Regions from separate parts of the Micromonospora sp. SH-82 genome, predicted to be linked through region 3. Evidence: riboswitches for the same ligand, from Rfam matches in the RefSeq annotation. Region 3 holds a riboswitch; each other region holds the start of a gene.
What was found. A riboswitch is a leader RNA that binds a small molecule or an ion and turns the genes downstream of it on or off. The one in region 3 is predicted to bind cyclic di-AMP.

Region 1 (6,985 bases), 2.0 Mb from region 3:
GTCGCCCGGCGTCCGGCCGACGCGCCCACCGCGGCTACGGCCGCCGTGCCACGGGAGCCAGCTCAGTTGACCGACCACACCAGCCTGAACCGGGAGATCGCCGTCGAGCAACGGCACCTGGACCGGGTGTACGCCCGCCTGGCCGAACTGCGCAGGGCGGCGGCCCGCGCCGAGCGGGACGGATACCGGCAGGCCCGGGTCGGCACCTTCGGGGCGTTGGTGGAGCGGGACGCGATGGTCTTCCACGCCGCGCAGCGGCGGTACCTGCTCGACGCCGAGCACGAGGGGCTGGTCTTCGGCCGACTGGACCTGCGCGACCGGCAGACCCTCTACGTCGGTCGGCTCGGTGTCCGGGACGACGACGCCGAGACCCTGGTGGTGGACTGGCGGGCCCCGGCCGCCGAGCCGTTCTACCGGGCCACCCCGACCCAGCCGCTGGGCGTGGTCCGGCGGCGGATGATCCAGTCCACGGACGAGCGGGTCACCCGGATCGAGGACGACCTCCTCGACCCGGCCGCCGCCGGACCGGAGATGACGGTGGTCGGGGACGGTGCCCTCCTGGCCAGCCTCTCCAAGGCCACCGGTCGCGGGATGCGCGACATCGTGGCCACCATCCAGCGGGAGCAGGACGAGGCGATCCGCTCCCCCGGCAAGGATGTGACGATCGTCTCCGGGGGCCCCGGCACCGGCAAGACGGCTGTCGCCCTGCACCGGGCGGCGTACCTGCTCTACTCCGACCGCAACCGGTACGCCGGTGGCGGGATCCTGGTCGTCGGCCCCTCCTCGGTCTTCGTGGAGTACATCGCCTCGGTGCTGCCCTCGCTGGGCGAGGAGAGCGCGACACTCCGCTCCCTGGGCACCCTCTTCGTGGGCATGTCGGCGACCCGGACCGATCCGGCGGACGTGGCGGCGGTGAAGGGGTCGCTGCGGATGCGCCAGGTGCTGGAGCGGGCGGCCCGCGACGCGGTGCCGGACGGTCCGACCGAACTGCGCCTGCTCTACCGGGGTGAACTGCTGCGGCTGGGCCGTGCGGAGTTGGACCGCATCCGGGAACGGGCGCTGGTCCGGGGTGCCCGCCGCAACGAGGTACGCCGGGCCGGGTTCGACGGGATCTTCGCCGCACTCTGGGCGCAGGTGCGTACGCTGCACGTCGGCCACCTGCCGGACCAGCGGACCTTCGACGGGGAGATCGTCGACCGGCCGGAGTTGCGGGAGTTCCTCAAGGCGTGGTGGCCCCGCCTGCACCCCCGGCACGTACTGGGTTGGTTGGCCCGACCGGAGCGGCTGCGGGCGTACGCGGGAGGGATCCTGTCCCGGGCGGAGGTCCGGCTGCTCTCCGAGGCCTGGCGGAGCCTGGACACCGAGGGTCTGACCATCGCCGACATCGCCCTGCTCGACGAGTTGGACGCGTTGCTGGGCCAGCCGGTGAAGCCGGCCCGCCCCCGGCGGGACCCGTACGCCCTGGCGGGCGGGGTACGGGAGCTGAGCACCTTCGCCGACCGGCAGCGGGCCGCCCGGGAGGCCGCCCGGCAGCGCCCGGAGGACTACCGGGAGTACGCCCACGTGGTCGTCGACGAGGCGCAGGACGTCTCGCCGATGCAGTGGCGGATGATCGGCCGACGGGGGCGGCTGGCGTCCTGGACCGTCGTCGGCGACCCGGCCCAGACCGCCTGGACGGGTGATCCGGCGGAGCTGACCCGGGCCCGGGACCAGGCGCTGGGTCGACGTCGGCGGCACCGGTTCACGTTGACCACCAACTACCGCAACCCGGCGGAGATCTTCGCGGTGGCGGCGGCCGAGATCCGTCGGGTGGACCCCGACCTGCCCCTGCCCGTCGCGGTGCGCTCGACCGGGGTGGAGCCGGTGCAGCGGGTGCTGTCGGCGGCCGAGTTGGCACCGGAGACGGTGGCCGCGGCGACGGCCATGTTGGCCGAGGTGCCGGGGACGGTCGGCGTGATCACACCGGTGGACCGCCACCGCGAGGTGGCCGGGTGGCTGGCCGAGGTGGCCGAGCCCCGGCTCCAGGTGGTGACGAGCCTCCAGGCCAAGGGCATGGAGTACGACGGGGTGGTGCTCGTCGCGCCCGGGGAGATCCGGGCCGATCCGGGCTCCGGGGTCCGTACGCTCTACGTCGCGCTGTCCCGGGCCACCCAGCGCCTGGTCACCCTCGATCCCACCGGCTGAACGTCGACTCCGACGGTCGACAGGCCTCCCCTCGTCCGACACTTGCATACATAGCGATGTGAGCATAGGTTGTATCCCGGTCGGGTCGGACGACGGAGGGTGTGGGCGTGGGCGCAGGGCACGATCACTCGGCGGCGGTGGCGAACGCCGCCCATCGACACGTGGGCCGACTCTGGGCCGCGCTGGCCCTGCTGGCCGTCTTCACAGTGGTGCAGACGGTCGCGGCCTTCCGCACCGGCTCGCTGGCCCTGCTCTCCGACGCCGGACACATGTTCACCGACGTGCTCGGCATCGGCCTGGCCCTGGCCGCGATCACCGCGACCCGCCGGGCCACCACCGACCCGCAGCGCACCTTCGGCCTCTACCGCCTGGAGGTGCTCGCCGCCCTGGCCAACGCGGCGCTGCTGAGCGGGGTCGCGGTCTACGTCCTCGTCGAGGCGGTCCGCCGGATCGGCGACCCACCGGAGGTCCTCACCGGCCCGATGCTCGGGGTGGCGGTGCTCGGCCTGCTGGCCAACGTGGTCGCCTTCGGACTGCTGCGCAAGGGTGCCGAGGAGAGCATCAACCTGCGCGGCGCGTACCTGGAGGTGCTCGCCGACCTGGTCGGTTCGGTCGGGGTGATCGCCGCCGCGCTGGTCATCGCGTTCACCGGTTGGTGGTGGGTGGACCCGGTGGTGGCGGTCGCGATCGGGGTGTTCATCCTCCCCCGGACCTGGCGGCTGGCCCGGGCCGCCCTGCGGATCCTGGTCCAGGCCGCCCCGGAACACCTCCAGGTGACCGAGGTGCACGACCGACTCTCGGCGGTCCCCGGCGTGGCCGAGGTGCACGACCTGCACCTGTGGACGCTCACCTCCGGGATGGAGGTCGCCTCGGCCCACCTGACCACCACCCCGGGCGCGGAGATCGGGACGGTGCTCGCCGCCGCCCGGACCACGCTCCGGGAGGAGTTCCGCATCGAGCACGCCACGTTGCAGGTCGAACCCGGAGCGTCAGCGGGTGCCTGCGGAACCATCGAGTGGTGATGAGCACAGGCTTAAATTTCCGCGAGGATTGCTCTTTTTGCCGTACTTTGTCGCCCACCTCTCCGACACCATCGGTCACTTTGACTGCAACCGTCACACCCACCCCGGTAGGCTCGGTCCCGGCCTCCGCCGGGCGGCGCCCATCGGTGCCCACGGTGGCCGCCGCCTAATCGCCCACCCGGGCGAGCCGGGGAACCACGTTCCTGGGGTGCATCCGCGTCAGCGGTAGGGATCTTCCGTCCCGAACCCGTCAGCTAACCCGGTCGGCGGTTGACGGAAGGACAGGTCCATTGGCAGTAGTGGCATCACCGCGACGCATCACCGCCCGGATGGCGGCCCTGCTCGTCGCGACCCTCGCCCTCGGTGGCGCGGTCGCACCGGTCGGTCCGGCCCAGGCCGCGACCCGGGGAAGTCTGCTGGCGGCACCCGACGCCGACCCCGAGGGCGGCACCCCGGCCCTGCGCAACCAGCTGGAGGCGGCCAGCAAGGGATGGCTGGAGGCGAAGGCCAAGCTCGAGAAGTCGACACAGCGGCAACAGGAACTCAACGGTCGACTCAAGACCATCGACTCCGACCTGGCCGTCCAGAACACCAAGGTCGGTGAGATCGCCCAGGTCGCGTACCGGACCGGCCGACTCGGGGCGGCGAACGCCCTGCTCAACGCGACCTCCCCGGAGGGCTTCATGGACCGGGCCGCCGCGCTCGACCAGGTCGCCGCCAGCGAGGAGCGGGAGCTGCGCAAGCTCCAGGAGACCCGCAACCAGTCCGCCCGGACCAAGGTCGAACTGGATGCCGAGGTCAACGAGCAGCGCAAACAGGTCGCGACGATGGCCAAGCGCAAGGACCAGGCCGAGAAGGCCCTCGACGTCGCCGTCACGCAGGAGCGCCGTGAGGAGGCCGAGCGCCGCCGCCAGCAGCAGCAACAGCAACAGGCCCAGCAGCGCAGCAGCAGCGGCGGGTCGAGTGGATCGAGCGGGTCCGCGGCGTCCAGCGGGCCGGGCGGGAGCAGCACCAGGAACGCCAAGCCCGCCCCGCGTAACTCCGACGGGTCCTGGCCCCGGGAGTCGTGCAGCGTCAACGACCCCACCCCGGCCAACGGGTGCATCACGCCCCGGACCCTGCACGCCCTCAACCAGGCCAAGGCGGCCGGCTTCACCCGGTACGTCTCCTGCTACCGGCCGGGTGGATCAGGTGAGCACCCCAAGGGTCGGGCGTGCGACTTCGCCGCACAGCGCAACGGCTTCGGTGGGCACGCCACCGGCGGGGACCGGACGTACGGCAACAACCTGGCCGCGTACTACGTCCGCAACGCCGACCGGCTGGCCGTGCTGTACGTGATCTGGTACAGGCAGATCTGGCTGCCCAGCAGCGGCTGGCGCTCCTACAGCGGGGCGGGTGGGGACCCGTCCAGCGACCACACCAACCACGTGCACCTGTCGGTGTACTGACCCCCGGGTGACGCCCGGTGTCCCGCCACGACGGTGGGGCACCGGGCGTTCTCGTGCCCGGCGAGGCGTACGCCCGGCGTTTTCGTGCCCGGCGAGGCGTGCCCGGATCACCGCGTCGACGGTTATCAGGTGAACGACCCGGCGTACGGACGGAAGGTGGCCCCATGGACGGGCACGTGATGGTGTTCGCACCCACTCCCCTGCTCACGGTCACCATCGAACAGCCCAGCGACCACCCGGAGCTGCACCTGCACCCGGGCGGGCAGGGCGTCTGGCAGGCCCGGATGATCTCCTCCCTCGGGGTCCCGGTGGTGCTCTGCGCCAGCATCGGCGGGGAACTCGGTCAGGTCCTGGAGCCTCTGCTCGCCACCGAGGGGGTGGACCTGCGGACGGTCCGCCGCCACTCGACCAACGGCGGGTACGTGCACGACCGCCGCGACGGTTCCCGACAGGAGATCGTCGACGTGACAGGTGAACGGCTCACCCGCCACGAGCTCGACGAGCTCTACAACCTCGCCCTCGGGGAGGGGCTACGGGCCCCGGTGAGCGTCCTCAGCGGCCCCAACGAGCCGTCGCTCGTCCCACCCGACGTCTACCGCCGGTTCGCCGCCGACCTCGGGGAGAACGGTAGTCGGGTGGTGGTCGACCTCTCCGGGGAGCACCTCGCCGCCGTCCTGGACAGCGGGGTGTTCCTCTGCAAGGTCAGCCACGAGGAGCTGCTGCGCGACGGGTTGGCCGCCGACGACAGCGTCGCCGAACTCACCGGGGTCATGTACGACCTGCACCAGGCCGGTGCCCAGACGGTGGTGGTCAGCCGCGCCGAGGAACCGGCCCTGGCCCTCGTCGACGGGGAGGTGTTCGAGGTGGAGATGCCCCGACTGCACGCAGCCGACCCCCGGGGGGCGGGTGACTCGATGACCGCCGGGGCGGCGGCGGTGGTGGCTGTCGGCGGTGACATCCGGACGGCGATCCGTACCGGGGCGGCGGCGGGGGCGCTGAACGTCACCCGGCACGGGTTGGGTACCGGGCGGCTCGACTCGATCAACGGACTCGTCGACCGGGTCCGTCTCGTGCCGGCCGGGTCCCGCCCCCAGGAACGGATCAGCCCCGACGAGCTGGCCCACCGGGCGGTCGAGCGATGACGCTGCGGGTCCTGGTCACCAACGACGACGGCATCGCCGCCCCCGGCATCCAGGAGCTCGCCCGCGCGGCGGTGAGACGGGGGCTGGACGTGGTGGTCGCCGCCCCCCAGGAGGAGATGAGCGGCACCGGCGCGGCGATGACGGCGGTGGAGCGGGACGGACACGTGGTGGTCCACCAGCAGTCCCTGCCGGGGCTGCCCGACGTCCCGGCGTACGCGGTCAGCGGCTCACCGGGTTTCATCACGTTGATCGGGTTGCACGGTGCCTTCGGTCCGGCCCCGACAGTGGTGCTCTCGGGGATCAACCGGGGGGCGAACGCCGGACGGGCGGTACTGCATTCGGGCACCGTGGGGGCCGCTTTCACCGCCGGTGCCAACGGCTGCCGGGCGTTGGCGGTCTCGCTGGACGTGCTCAACGCCGGGGACGCCACCCCCGGCAGCGGGGGTGCCGCCGTGGCTGCGGCGGCCATGGTCCGCGACGCCGAACGGCACTGGTCCACGGCGGCCCGGGTGGCCCTCGACCTGCTCCCCCGGCTGACCGCGTTGCCGATCGAGGACATCCTCAACGTCAACGTGCCGGACCGCCCCTACGACAGGCTGCGCGGGGTACGCCGAGGGTCGCTCGCCAGCTTCGGCCAGGTGCAGATGACGGTGGCGGAGGCCGGGCACGGTTTCGTCCGGACCTCCCTGGAGGAGCCCGGGGAGGCCCTGCCGCCCGGTTCGGACCTGGCGCTGCTCGCCGATGGGTACGCCTCGGTCACCGCGATCCGGGCGATCACCGAAGTGATCGACGTACCGCTGTGACCGGGACGACGTCGACGGGCGGCTCAGGCGCCGGGGAGAACCTCGGGGGTGGCCGAACCTGCGTAGTAGGGCTCGGGGGCACCGAAGAGACCGAGCAGGCCGGTCACCCAGAGCTGCCGGTGCACGAACCGGCTGGGCTCGGTGACCACCAGCTTGACCCCGCTGACCTCGGCGGTCTGGAAACCGGCGACCATGGCGCTGATGCCGACGGAGTCGATGAAGGTGACGAGCCGCATGTTGAGCTCGATCCGGGACGGGCGTCCCTTGGCGAGGACCTCGGCAATGGCCTCGCGCACCTCGTACGCGGTGTCCACGTCGATCTCACCCCGAGGGGCGATCTCGATGACACCACCGGAAAGAACCGACTTCACGATCGACAGGCTCAC
Region 2 (6,985 bases), 1.2 Mb from region 3:
CGAGTGGGCCGAGTTGGGCATCCGGGTCAACTGCATCAACCCGGAGCGGACCGCCACCCCGATGCGGACCCGGGCGTTCGGCGAGGAGCCGGAGAACACCCTCCTGGCCGCCGAGACCGTCGCCCAGGCCTCCCTGGACGTGCTGATCTCCGAGCTGACCGGTCAGGTGATCGACGTACGCCGGGCACCGGGCGAGACGGCTCCCCAGGCCGTACCGGTCCAGTCGGAGCGGCCCGCAGTGACCACCGCCGGCTGATTCCGACAGCAGTCCAGCGGCGGGCCGGCCCAGCGAGACCGAAAAGCGGAGTGACATGCGTGGTGACCTGGTCAGAAAGCTGACCGCTCGGGTGCTGACCACCGGTGGGGCCCTGGTCGCCTTCGGTGTCGTGGCGTTCACCGGCGCGACGGGGTGGGGGTTGGCGCTCGCGGTGGCGGCGCTGGCCGCCGCCGCGCTGGAGCGACGGGTCCGGCCCGGTGCCGACGTGCTGGCCGAGACGACACTCGTCGCCGCCGCCGTCCTGGTGGGGTACGCGCGTAGCCTCGACGCCGGGTTCGACCCGGTGCTGGCGGTGACCGCGCTGGCCCTGCTCGGGCTGGTCCTGCTCGCCGGGCCGCTGCACGACGCCGGGATGCTGGAGATCCGGGCGGCCAACCTCGCGGTCCGGCAGTGGTCACCGGCCGTCGCCACCCAACTGGGCAACGCCGTCCTGGCGCTGCTCGCGGTGGTGGCGGCGGCCGCCGCCCTGGCCCTGCCCGCCTGGGTCGCACTGCTGGCCACGCTCGTGGTGAGCGGCGGGGTCGGTGCCGTCGCGCTCGACCTGGCCCGGCGGCGGTTCCGGCCGGGCAGCGGTGGCGGGCCGGTCGGTCGGGCGCTACGCCGCCTCCAGCCGGAGTTCCTGCTCTACTTCTCCGCCCCGCCCGGCTCGGAGTACCAGGTCACCATGTGGCTGCCGTACCTGGAGCGGATCGGTAGGCCGTTCCTGGTGCTCGTCCGCGAGCCGGAGTTCCTCGGCCCGGTGTCGGCGGCCACCCGCGCCCCGGTGGTGTTCTGCCCGACCCTCAAGGCGATGGACGAGGCGCTGGTGCCCAGCCTGAAGGTCGCCTTCTACGTCAACCACGGGGCGAAGAACAGCCACTGCGTCAGGTTCAACCACCTGACCCACATCCAGCTGCACCACGGCGACAGCGACAAGGCCCCCAGCGCCAACCCGGTCTCCGGGATCTTCGACCGGATCTTCGTGGCCGGTCCGGCGGCGGTCGAGCGGTACGCCCGCGCCGGGGTCGACATCCCGGCGGAGAAGTTCGAGGTGGTCGGCCGCCCCCAGGTGGAGGCGATCGAGGTCCGCCGGGAGGCGGTTCGGGGCCTGGCCGGCCCGACGGTCCTCTACACCCCCACCTGGACCGGGCACCACGCCGACGCCAACTACTGCTCCCTGCCGCAGGGCGAGACCCTGGTCCGGGCGCTGCTGGCCCGGGGTGCCACAGTCATCCTCCGGGCCCACCCGTACACCACCCAGAACCCGGCCTCGGCCCGACAGCTGGCCCGGCTCACCGAGCTGCTCTCCACCGACCGGGCCCGCACCGGACGGCCGCACGTCTTCGGGGCCGCCGCCGGTCGGGACCTGACCCTCACCGAGTGCGTCAACCGGTCGGACGCGCTGGTGTCGGACGTCTCCGGGGTCATCTCCGACTACCTCTACTCGGGCAAGCCGTACGCGGTGACCGACATGGTGGGCGAGGGTGACCGGTTCACCGAGCGGTTCCCCCTGGCCGGTTCGGCGTACGTGCTCCGGCGGGACATGTCGAACGTCGACGAGGTGCTGACCGCGCTGTTGCAGACCGATCCGGCGGAGTCGGCCCGGTGGCACACCCGCGCCCGCTACCTCGGGGACTTCCCGGCCGAGTCCTACGCGGAGGTGTTCCTGGCGGCCGCCCGGCGGCACCTGGACCCGGCGTGGACCCCGCCGGGTCCGCGTACCGGTGGGGATGCCGGGCTGGCCGACGCCGCCACCGGGCCACTCTCCCCCACCGCCTGAGCGACCACCGGGACGAACGCCGCTCCCCCACCGCCTGAACGGGCACCGGGACGAGCGCCCCTCTCCCATCGCCTGAGCGGCCCCGCGAGAACGAGACGGGCGCCGTCCCCCCTGCGCGGGGGGACGGCGCCCGTCTCGTGGACCGGGTGGGGCCTGCCGACTCAGGCGGAGTAGCCCCGGCTGGCGATCCAGTCGGCGAGCGTGCCCACTGTCAGCCAGTACGTCGGGACCGCCGGATTCGCCGAGTCGGCGATCTTCACGGTCCGGCCGTCGTCGCGGTAACCGACCACCGCGACGTAGTGTCCGCCCGGGAAGGAGTGCCAGCCCCCGGCGAGGTCGGTGGTGGTCCCGGCCACGTTCACCACCACGCCGCGCTCGTCGGCGACCGCCGCGACCAGGTCGGCCCGGAGCCGCTCGGTCTGGGCGGTGGTGGCGGCGTTGCCGGGGATCATCGTGGTCCGGTACGGGCTGCCGTCCACCACCTGGTTGAGCACCCGGGTGGTGTCGGCGGCCGAGTTGGTGCCCATCGTCGTGGTGCCGAGCCGCACCGCCAGGTCGTCCTGGGTCCGGGCCAGGCCCATGGCCGACAGCGCGTTGCGTACCGCCGCCGGGCCGCAGTAGTAGTAGGTGATCTGGGACTGGTGGTCGTGGTCGAGGACCTTCGACGCGGGCGGCTTCGGAGTCGCCGTACGGGTCAGGTCGGTCGCCGGTGCGGTGGTGCTGGTGGCGCTGCTCGCGGTCGCCGTCGGAGCGGGGCTCTGCGAGCGGGCGGTGGCGGTCGGGGCCGGGGTGGTCAGCGACGGCGCCGCGGTCTGCGGCGCGCTCAGCTCGGCGCGGGCGGGAAGGTCACCGGCGTAGGGGGCCTGTTCGGCGACGGTGGCCGGGGTGGGCTGGTCGAGGTCGGACCCGTCACCGGTGACGGCGACGCCGACTCCGACGCCCGAGGCCACCATGAGGGTCGCGGCCGAGGCGGCGACGACCTGGTACGAGCGGTCTGCGGTGAGCCGACGCAGCTGTCGCCCGAGATGGTGTCTCACTGTCGACTGAAGGGGATGGTGAGGCAAGGAACGGGGCTCCTTCCGATTCCGCCTACCGGGTTAGCTGACGGATTCGGGCGGGAAGAAGTCGCCCTACCGGGAGTGCTGGCTCCCGGATTCACCCCGGACTACGTGGGTCCCCGGCTCGTCCTGAGACGATTGAGCGGGTCGGAGCGGCGTCGCTTTTGCGATCGGGAACCGCACCGGACGCAGCGACACTACTGGCCGAGCTTTTCCCTGCCAACCCGGCTTGACCTGCTTAAACCTCGATCATGGCAGCAATCTTCACCGCACTCCGACAGTGTCGTGTATCTATGGGACGGGCGGTTTCATCCATCCGTCGAGGGCGACAACCGGACGTTCGGTGAGCATCCCCGAGGGATTGTCGGCGGGCGACGTCCCACCTGCGTCGCGTGACCGGATCCGGCGTCCTGTGAGCGGCATCACCGTCACGACGGGATGGGTCAGCGTCGTTCGGCGTCGCCCACCGGCTGCTCGGCGGCGGACGCCGCCGAGCGCGGCCCCGGCACGACCGGCTGCGGCTCGGGCGCGACCGACTGCGGTTCCGGCGCGACCGGCTGCGGCTCGGGCGCTACCTGTCGTGGGTCCGAACCGGCCGACTGCGGTCCCGACCCGCGCCGGGTGCGGCCGGAGCGGGAGGGGGCGAGCAGGCGCATCATCGGGGTCTCCAGGTACCTGTGCATCAGCCCGGCCAGCACCAGGTTGACCAGGAGGAAGGCCACCACCGCCACCGGCCCCCACCAGCCGGGCAGGCCGACGCCGTAGACGCCGGCGAGCCGGAGCACCGTGACCATGACGAAGACGTGCACCAGGTAGAAGGCGAAGGAGACCTCGCCGAGCCAGAGCATCGGCCGGGAGCGCCAGGGTGAGCGGCGGCCGTTGATGTCGGCGTCCGCCGCGGCGGTGATGACCAGGATGTACGCCACCGACAGGACCGCCGCCCAGAGCTCGGCGCGGATGAGCTCACCGGCCGCCACCCAGACGGCCACGAACACGACGCTGGCCACCGTCAGCCGGGGACCACGCCAGCAGCCCCGACGCATCAGCTCGGCGGCGGCGACGCCCATCCAGAACTCGAACGACCGGGTGATCGGGAAGATCTGGGTGAACCACCACCGGTACTCCGGTGGCACCAGCAACTGCGTCGGCCAGAGCGCCAGGATCAGCAGCGGTACGGCGACGACGACGGCCCAGAGCATCCAGGGTCGGGCCCGCCGGATCGCCGGGAGTGCGAACGGCAGGCACAGGTAGAAGAACAGCTCGCAGGAGAGCGACCAGCTGACCGTGTTGATGCTGTAGAAGTGGCCCGGAGTGGGGTCCCACGCCTGCAACAGCAGCAGGTTGGTGAGCGCCACCTGACCGTTCACCGGGTCGACGAAGTAGAGCCCGACGAGCAGCACGACCATCCACATGAGAATGTGGTTGGGATAGATCTTCGCGGCCCGGCGACGCCAGAAGGCCCGTTTCGAGTCCTCGGGGCGGGCCGACCAGACCAGGACGAAACCGCTGAGGATGAAGAAGAACTGCACTCCGGAGAGGCCGAGGGTGAAGACCTTCTCCAACACGCCCTGGGGTCCCGGCTCGGCGACGACCCGCATGGTGGCGGCGTGGAATCCGTACACCAGCAGGGCGGCGATCCACCGCAGTCCGGTGAGCGAGGGCAGCCGGGACAGGGCGGGGGTCGCTCCGGTGGCGGTCGCGCCGGTCGCCGATACGCTGGTCACGCCACCACACCGACCACGACCGTACGAACCACCACGACGTCTCCTCCTCCACGCTCCGTCGCCGGGGGTCGACCGGCCGCCGCCGGGGACCATACCGCAATCGGACGACCGCTCATCTTCGCGGCCGAATCGGACGGTGGTGACGGGCGTGGAGTAGGTAAGAGCCGATGCCCTAATATCCGCAGACCAGCCAGCGGGGGCATGGACGAGAGGGACCAGTGATGCACCAGCGGATTCTGCTCCGGGCCAAGAAGGGGCCCTTCGACATCTACCCGCCGGAGGAGACGTTCGAGCGGAACTGGATCGGCGACAACTCGGGAAACCTGGTTTTCAGCCACTCGGCACACAAGATCCTCCGGACCGCCAATGCGGAGATCACCTCGACCGGGTTCCGCTCCGACGCCCGGGACGCGGACATGATCAACGAGAACTACGACGTGTTCGTGGTCCCGTTGGCCAACGCCTTCCGGCGCAGTTTCGCCCACCGGCTGGTCAGCATGACCCGGCTGATCCGTCGCCTGAAGATCCCGGTGGTCGTCTACGGTGTCGGCGCGCAGACCAACCTCAAGGGCGACCTGGAATACCTGCGCCCGATCGACGACCAGGTCAAGGACTTCGTCGGGGCCGTCCTCGACCGTTCGCACACCATCGGCGTACGCGGTGAGATCACGGAGAACTATCTGCGTTCGCTCGGTTTCGACGCGGTGGAGGTGATCGGCTGTCCGTCGATGTTCCTGCACGGCGACACCCTGCGGGTGGAGAAGAAGAAGCCGTACCTCGGCACCGACGACAAGATCGCGCTCACCGTCTCGCCGTACGTGAAGTCGATGGCGAAGGTGATCAGTTCCCACCACCGGAAGTACCCGAATCTCTGTTACATCCCGCAGGACGTCAAGACCCTCGGTGTCCTGCTCTACGGTGACGCCCCCGAGGACCGTGGAAAGAAGAGCAACATCCCGATCCACACCTCGCACCCGCTGTTCACCGAGGACAAGATCCGGATGTTCGTCGACCCGTGGACCTGGATGGACCACCTCGCCGACTTCGACTTCAACTTCGGCACCCGGATCCACGGCACCATCACCGCACTGATCGCGGGCACCCCCGGTTACCTGTTCGCGCACGACTCGCGCACCCTGGAACTGGCCCGCTACTTCGACATCCCGTACCGGGAGATGACCGACGTCTCCGGTGAGGTGGACGCCGCCCAGCTCTACGACGAGGCCGACTACACGGCACTCAACAACGGGCACAAGGCCCGGTACGAGACGATGATGGCCTTCCTCACCCGACACGAACTCGGCAATTCCTTCGCCGACGGGGACAGCGCCGCGCGCTTCGACCAGCAGGTGCTCGACACCGTCTACCCGCCCGGTGTGGGGCCGCAGGCATGCGCCCCCAACGACCAGTTGGTCTCCCGGATCGACTGGCTGCGCGAGCAGAACCGCGAACTGCAGGAGAAGCTCGGCGCGGAACGGGACCAGCAGTTGAAGACCCGGGTCCGGCGGGCGCTGGGCAGCCGGGTCAAGCAGATCCTGAACCGATAGTTCACCGACGGGCGGCGGGCTGTTCAGCAATCGCCCGCCGCCCGTACACGTCAGGTTCCGGGGCCGGCCACCCGCGCCGTCGATGGTGTCGAGCGTGGTCACTGAGTCGACGCGAACCCCATTCCTGAGCTTCGTCGTCCCCGTGTACGGCGTCGAGTCGTATCTGTACCAGTGCCTGGAGTCGATCCTCGGCGGATTGTCCGACGAGGAATCCGACAGCGTCGAGTTGATCGCGGTCGACGACGCCTCTCCGGACCGGTGCGGCGAGATGCTCACCTCGTACGCGGCCGGACGACGCAACGTCCGGGTGGTCCGGCTCACCGAGAACGTGGGGTTGGGGCTCGCCCGCAACGCCGGCCTGGCCGTGGCGCGGGGACGCTACGTGTGGTTCGTCGACTCCGACGACTGGCTGCCCCCCGCCTCGGTGCCGGCGGTCCTGCAGCAGCTGCGCCGGGACGAGCCGGACCTCCTGCTCCTGGACCACCTCAGGGTGCACGAGAACGGTCGGCTGGAGGTCGACGCCAGCAGCCACCTGCTGCGCGGGGTGCCCGAGCCGGTCTCCCTCGCCGAGCGCCCGCAGCTGCTGCGCCTGCAGCACACCGCCTGGAACAAGGTGGTCC
Region 3 (6,985 bases):
CCGTCGGTCCGGCTGACCACGAGGCTGAACGGGTGGGTCATGCCGGGCTCCCCGGCGGTACCGAGGAAGAGCGCCCAGAGCGACCACCCGAACGCGGCGAGGGTGCCGAGGGAGACCAGGGTGTCCATGGTCGCCGCGCCGTGTCTGAGGTTGACCCAGGCGGCCCGGTGGAACGGCAGCCCGCCCCAGACCACCACCGGGGCGGCCAGGGTGAGGGAGAGCCACTGCCAGTAGGTGAACTGGAGGGCCGGGACCATCGCCAGGACCACCACCGGCACGGAGAGGACCACCGAGACCCAGAACCGGGTCCGCAGGGTACGCAGTTCGTCCACCGGCTCGGCGGGGGCCGGGGCGTCGGCCGGGGCGGGTGGGGGTGGCAGGGCGGCGGTGTAGCCGGTCTTCTCCACCGTGGCGATGAGCTCCTGCGGGGTGACGCCGTCGGGGTAGTCGACGGTCGCCTTCTCGGTGGCGTAGTTGACCGTCGCGCTCACCCCGTCCATCCGGTTGAGCTTCTTCTCCACCCGGGCGGCGCAGGAGGCGCAGGTCATCCCGCCGATGGCCAGCTCGATCCGGTGCGGCGCGGTCTGCCGGGGGTCGTTCGTGGTGGTCATCGCGACTCCTGTCAGTCGTGCCGGTGGCCGGGGGACCCGTGCCCGTCGTCGGGCTCGGCGGATGCCGTCGTCGCCGGTGGGCCGTCGGTGGCCGACCCAGTCGGTGCCGGTCCGTCCGGGTGCGGCGCGACCACTGTGAACTCCGCGGTGCGGACGGTGCCCCCGTGCTGGAAGTCGAGGTACAGCCGGTAGGTCCCGGGGGACGGGGCCGCGACGTGGAAGGTCACCTCGGGACCGGCGGGGGTCCGTCCGTCACCGGGGGTGCCCTCCGGGTGCGCGTGCAGGTACGCCAGGTCACCCTGGCGCAGCGCCACCAGATGACCGTACGCCCCGAGGTAGGGCTCCAGGTCGGTGACGGGTACGCCGTCCCTGCTCACGGTGAGGGTGAGCCGGGAGTCGTGGCCGGGTCGGAGCCCCCCGTCGAGGGTGACGTCGTACCCGTCGACGGCGACGGTACGGGTGGGCGGGGGCAGCGGGGTCGGGGTGACCGGGCCGGGCACCGTCACGTCGACCCCGAGGGTGAGCGGGTCCGCTCCGGTGGGTTGGAAGTCGGCGAACGCGCGCCAGGTGCCGGGCTCGCCCATCGGGGTGGGGAGCCGCCAGGTCCCGTCCTCCGACAACCGGGGGTGGACGTGCCGGAATCCGCTGAGGTCGCGCCGGGCCACGATCAGGTGCATGGGCCGGTCGTGGTTCACGTCGTACCCGGTGACGGCCTGTCCGTCCGGCCCGGTGATCCGGAAGGCGAACTCCCCCGGCGGGGCGGTGACCGGGTCGAGGGTGTAGCCCTGCTCGGAGACGAGCAGCCCACCCGGTGTCCCGCCGACCGGGCCGCCGGGGTCGCCGTCGTGGCCGCCGTGCTGGTGTTCGACAGCGGCCGGCGGGCCGATCGGCCCGACCAGGTGCCCGACGCCGTACGCGGCACCGAACACCCCCACCAGACCGAGGACGAACCCGGTCATCCTGCCCACCGTCCGCATCCCTCTCCCCTTCCACCCTTCCCGCCCGACCCGACACCCGCCCGCATTCACCGACCCCTGAGCCCTGAGCCCGTGCCGGGGTGGGTCGGTCAGGCGTCGACCAGTTCGTAACCGGCTTCGTCGACGGCGGCGCGCACTGCCGCCGGGTCGAGGGGGCGACTGCTGGTGACGGCGACCTCACCGGCGGCCAGGTCGACCCGGACGTCGTCGACCCCGTCGAGCGCGCCGACCTCGTCGCTGACCGACTTGACGCAGTGTCCGCAGGTCATGCCCTGCACCCGGTAGGTGGTGGTGACCATGTCCCGTTCTCCTCTCGACAGGCTTCCGTGTGTCTCCGGCAGCCTATCCTACTCATACCCCGTACGGGTATGTCCCGCAACCACCTCATACCCGTCGGGGGTAGGCGTACGCTGGCTTCATGACCACTCCTGCACCCGGCACCTCCCGGGGGTACACCGCCAGCAAGGACCAGCTCCTCGCCCGGCTGCGCCGGGTCGAGGGCCAGGTCAGGGGAATCGAGAAGATGGTGGACGAGGACCGCTACTGCATCGACGTCCTCACCCAGATCTCCGCCATCCAGGCGGCCCTGGACAAGGTGGCCCTGGGCCTGCTCGACGGACACACCCGGCACTGCATGCACGAGGGGGCCGCCGACGGCCGCGCCGAGGACATGGCCACCGAGATGATGGCCGCCGTCGGCCGCCTGATGAAGCGGGGCTGACCCCCGCCCACCCCTCCACCCCCTGCCACTGAGCCGCCGGCCGCCCACCGCCGGCCACCCACCCCCGCCCCTGCGCGCCCGCCGCCCACCCGGGGCCGGCGTGTGGCGACCTCCACCACCAGCCCCGACCCGTCCCCGCGACCACATCCGGTGACTACCATTCCCGGTTGGACCTCCGGGCACCTCGCATTCCGGTCACCCTGGGTGATCGAGGGGTACCCGACTGCGCCGTTGCGGGCATTTTCACGGGCGGGGTGAACCGACCGGCGTACGCACACGTAATCCGCCGTGGATCGTTTGGAGAGTCGCAATGGGAGCCGACCACACACGTCACGCCCCGTCCGCCCCACCCCGGGTCCGACGGGTCCTCGTCGCGACGGTGGTTCCCCTCTTCGTAGCCACCCTCGTCGCCGCCCTGCTGCTCTGGCCGGAGCGGACGCCGACGGCGGACGGGGGTGAGGACGTACCCCGCTATCACGGGACCGTCACCCAGGTGTTGACGGTGCCCTGCCCGCCCGTCGAACCGGGACCGGAGGGCACCCCGGAACGGGCCGACCGGCCCTGCGGAACGGTGACCGTCCGGGCAGACAGCGGCCCGGACGCCGGGCAGGAGGTCGAGACCCCGATCCCGGACGGCCCGGGCGCCCCCCGGGTGGCGGTGGGTGACGAGATCATCCTGGTCGAGCTGGTCGACCCGGCCGATCCGGAGACCAGCAGCTACAACATCGCCGAGCACCAGCGCGGCAAGCCCCTGATCTGGCTGGTGGTCCTCTTCGCCGCCGCGATCGTGGCGTTCGGCCGCTGGCGGGGCCTGGCCGCCCTGGGCGGGCTGGCGGCGAGCTTCGCCATCCTGCTCACCTTCGTGGTGCCGGGGATCAGCGCCGGCCGGTCCCCCCTGCTGATCGCCGTGGTCGGATCAGCACTGATCATGTTCATCGTGCTGTATCTCACCCACGGGATCAGCGCCCAGACCTCGGTGGCGGTCCTGGGCACCCTGGGCAGTCTGGTGCTCACCGGACTGCTCGCCGCCGCCGCCACCGCCGCCACCCACCTGACCGGGTTCGGTGACGAGGACGCCACCACCCTGTCGATGTTCCAGTCCGACGTCGACCTGCACGGACTGCTGCTGGCCGGGATCGTGATCGGGTCCCTGGGCGTCCTGGACGACGTCACCGTCACCCAGGCCGCCACGGTGACCGAGGTGGGCAACGCCAACCCGAAGCTGACAGCACTCCAGCTCTACAAGGCGGGCACCCGGGTCGGGCGGGCCCACATCGCGTCGGTGGTCAACACGATCGTGCTGGCGTACGCGGGTGCCTCACTGCCACTGATGCTCCTGCTGGTCGCCGACTCCCGGCCCACCGGGCAGGTCCTGACCAGCGAGTTCCTCGCCCAGGAGATCGTCCGCAGCGTGGTCGCCACGCTCGGACTGGTCGCCGCCGTACCCCTGACCACAGCCCTGGCCGCGGTGGTCACCGCCGCCGGACGCCGTACCCCCGAGAAGAAGACGGGCCGGCCCGACGGCGCCCCCCGACCCCGGCCCCCCGCTCAGCGCGACGACGCCCTCGAAGCCCTGAGCGACCCCCGGGCCGGAAGTCAGTCCCCCGACGCCCCCGCAGGGTGGCGCAATCGAGAAGGAGGTTCCGACCCCGCATGGTGACACTCCTCAGTGTGACCGCCGACGCTTCCCAGAATGAGAAGCTCATCACTGGTCACCCGCCGCTACGGCGAAAATACGCGTTTAGTCGGCTTCCGGACGTAGATCCCAGAGTCGACTCTCGGGTAACCTCGCTGCCGGTCACCGCCGAAGGCGCGCACCGGCGCCAGCGGGACCGCCGCCCAATCGCCGCGAGGCGAATCGGGGACCCAGGTACGTGGGGTGAATCCGCGCAAGCGGTAGGGGCCACTTCCGTCCCGAACCCGTCAGCTAACCCGGTCGGCGGCCGACGGAAGGGACGACTGTGACGGCACCCCTACGCCGCTGGCTGACGCCGGTGGTGGCCGTGATCACCGCGCTGGCCATCTTCTCCGGGTCAGCGCCGGCCATGGCCCAGCCTCGGCCCTCGGGGCACGAGGACGGTGACTCGAAGCTCCTCAACGATGTCATCGAGACGACCAACCGCAACTTCACCCAGGCCCAGAACAAGCTTGAGAAGTCCAAGAAGCGGCAGCTCCAGCTCGACCTGGAGGTCCGTCGGGCGCAGAGCGAGCTGGACCGGTTGGCACCCCAGGTGGGGCAGATCGCCGCCCAGTCGTACCGCAGCGGGCGGATCGGCGCGATGGCGATGCTCCTCGACAGTGACCAGCCCGACTCGTTCGTCAAGCGGGCCCAGGCGCTCGACGAGCTGAACATGGTCAACGCCCGGAAGCTGGCCCAGGTCCAGGAGGTCAAGGACGAGGCGGCCGAGGCCAAGGAGCAGCTCGACGCCGAGGTCACCGAGCAGCAGAAGCAGCACGCGCTGATGGCCAAGCAGAAGCGGGACGCCGAGAAGTCGCTCGCCCTGGTCGGCGGCACCGGCCTGACCGGCGGCCTGGTGGTGGCCGAGTCACCGGTGGCGAAGGTCGCGCCGGGGCGGGATTCCAACGGCAACTGGCGGCCGCAGGGTTGCACCGAGAACGACCCCACCACCTCCGGCTGCATCACCCCGCGCACCCTCCACATGTACAAGGAGGTCAAGCGGGCCGGGTTCGACAGGTTCGTCGGTTGTTACCGCCCCGGTGGCCCGTGGGAGCACCCCAAGGGCCGGGCCTGCGACTGGTCCCTCCAGAACCGCGGGTTCTCCCCCTGGCACAACAACGACACCCGGATGTACGGCAACAACCTGACCGCGTTCCTGGTCCGTAACGCCGACCGGCTGGGTGTCTACTACGTCATCTGGAACCGGCAGATCTGGTTCCCGGCGACGGGCTGGAGTTCCTACAGCGGCCCGTCCAACCACACCGACCACGTCCACGTCTCCCTGCTCTAGCCGGGCGTCGTAGCGAAACCGGGCCGCCCCCCTTCCTTCGGGGGGCGGCCCGTTCGTCGTCGCAGGCGCAGACCGGTTCGTCGTGAGGGGCGCGCGGCCCGGTTCGCGATCCGGCGCGAAAGACCGGTCAGAGGGTACGCGGAACCGCCGCCACAGTCCGGACCCGACCGGCGTTGAGCTGGTACGACATCCCCACCACGGCACACCGTCCGGCAGCGATCTCACCGGCCAGGACTGCCGAGTCGCCGACCAGTTCGTTGACGGTCTGGGCGATGTGGACGTCGATGATCCCCGCCGGGTCCACGATGCCCTGGGCGGCGGCGTGCCGGAGGCTGGGCAGGACGGCGTCGACCACTGCCCCGAGGTGTCCGGCCGGGCGGAGCCCTCCGGCGGCCACCGCACCGGCCGCCGCCACCGCCCCGCAGGAGTCGTGGCCGAGGACCACCACCAGGGGGGTGTGCAGCACCGTCACCGCGTACTCGACGCTGCCCAGCACCTCGGGGCCGGTGGTGTGCCCGGCGGTCCGGACGACGAAGAGGTCCCCCAGCCCACGGTCGAAGATGATCTCGGCGGCCAGACGGGAGTCGGAGCACCCCACGATCACGGCGAAGGGGTGCTGCTCCCCGGCGACCGCCGCCCGGTGGCCGGCGTCCTGGTTGGGGTGGCGGGGTGTCCCGTCGACGAAACGCTCGTTGCCTGCCTGAAGCTCGGCGAACGCCTCCTGGGGAGTCTCCGGCTGACGCAAGGTCCCACCTACCCTTGAACGAACTACCTGGTCAAACCCCCACATCAGGGGACAGGGTCCGGTCCTCACCGTCACACGCAGCGTGAGGCACGTCAAGCTACAAGTGATCTACGTTTCAGCCGCCCGACCGGGTCCCGGGATACGGGAAGGCCGGTCGGACCTGAACCGGGGACTCCTTCCGACCGTCGTCAGGTCGCCCGACCCCCTACCGAGGAGGAGACCACGATGCCCCCGACGAATGACCCCCGGAAGAGACTTGAGGACGCCCTGTTCATCGAGGACAAATTCATCGTCTCGAATCTGACCTCGGAACAGGCGGCCGACATCGCGAACACCGTTTCGAGGGATCTCGAACGGGCGGAGAGAGAGCGTGCTGCTTTCGCCGGCACGCCCGCGTGGGAGCTGAACAGGCCGGATCCGAATCACCACAAATCCCCCACCCAAGAGACTCTCAGCAACAAGGTGTGCGACATCATCGAGTCGCGGAAATACAACATGCCGAAGAACCCCTGGAGGGCGGAGAACGCCGAGGCGCGAAAGGAAGAAGTCGGACGGAACGCCAGGGACCGACTTCAGGCCGCCCTTCCGTCGACGCACCGCCACATGGTGACGTACCTGACCCCGAGTACGGCCACGAAGCTCCAAGCGGCCGTCATCGACCAGTTCCGCGAACTCAGTCAGGGTCACCGCACCGACAACACCGAGGAGGTGGGGAGGAGGCTCGTCGCCGACCTCACCACCGACAGGATGAAGGCGTTGGGACTACCGATTCCGACGAACCCTGCGGCCACCTCGTCGACGGCGGCCGGACGGGGGACGGAGTCCACGTCGGCCCAGGCCATGACGGCTGGTGTCGCAGGTCTCGGGCTCGGTGGCGACCGGCCCGCCACCCATTCGGGGTCGGCCGGGCCGGTGACTGACAGGTTCTCTTCCCCGGTGCAGGCCCAGGGGCGGTCCCGCTA

Region 1: linked by a shared signal. The riboswitch ahead of WHN02_RS25475 (coiled-coil domain-containing protein) and the one ahead of WHN02_RS07400 (coiled-coil domain-containing protein) in region 3 are both predicted to bind cyclic di-AMP.
Region 2: linked by a shared signal. The riboswitch ahead of WHN02_RS12765 (C39 family peptidase) and the one ahead of WHN02_RS07400 (coiled-coil domain-containing protein) in region 3 are both predicted to bind cyclic di-AMP.

Annotation. Positions count from the first base shown of each region.
Region 1 covers NZ_CP148049.1:5,809,681-5,816,665, forward strand. Annotated here, with positions in the region: gene WHN02_RS25465 (HelD family protein) at 67-2,184, shown strand; gene WHN02_RS25470 (cation diffusion facilitator family transporter) at 2,292-3,206, shown strand; cyclic di-AMP (ydaO/yuaA leader) riboswitch at 3,360-3,490, shown strand; gene WHN02_RS25475 (coiled-coil domain-containing protein) at 3,536-4,654, shown strand; gene WHN02_RS25480 (PfkB family carbohydrate kinase) at 4,819-5,796, shown strand; gene surE (5'/3'-nucleotidase SurE) at 5,793-6,599, shown strand; gene WHN02_RS25490 (STAS domain-containing protein) at 6,623-6,985, opposite strand.
Region 2 covers NZ_CP148049.1:2,770,908-2,777,892, reverse strand. Annotated here, with positions in the region: gene WHN02_RS12775 (D-ribitol-5-phosphate cytidylyltransferase) at 1-256, shown strand, start outside; gene WHN02_RS12770 (CDP-glycerol glycerophosphotransferase family protein) at 312-2,036, shown strand; gene WHN02_RS12765 (C39 family peptidase) at 2,198-3,073, opposite strand; cyclic di-AMP (ydaO/yuaA leader) riboswitch at 3,108-3,249, opposite strand; gene WHN02_RS12760 (acyltransferase family protein) at 3,538-4,818, opposite strand; gene WHN02_RS12755 (polysaccharide pyruvyl transferase family protein) at 5,040-6,365, shown strand; gene WHN02_RS12750 (glycosyltransferase family 2 protein) at 6,460-6,985, shown strand, end outside.
Region 3 covers NZ_CP148049.1:1,582,541-1,589,525, reverse strand. Annotated here, with positions in the region: gene WHN02_RS07425 (heavy metal translocating P-type ATPase) at 1-611, opposite strand, end outside; gene WHN02_RS07420 (hypothetical protein) at 623-1,588, opposite strand; gene WHN02_RS07415 (heavy-metal-associated domain-containing protein) at 1,678-1,887, opposite strand; gene WHN02_RS07410 (metal-sensitive transcriptional regulator) at 2,007-2,309, shown strand; gene WHN02_RS07405 (YibE/F family protein) at 2,620-3,969, shown strand; cyclic di-AMP (ydaO/yuaA leader) riboswitch at 4,136-4,266, shown strand; gene WHN02_RS07400 (coiled-coil domain-containing protein) at 4,271-5,278, shown strand; gene WHN02_RS07395 (carbonic anhydrase) at 5,406-6,068, opposite strand; gene WHN02_RS07390 (hypothetical protein) at 6,249-6,985, shown strand, end outside.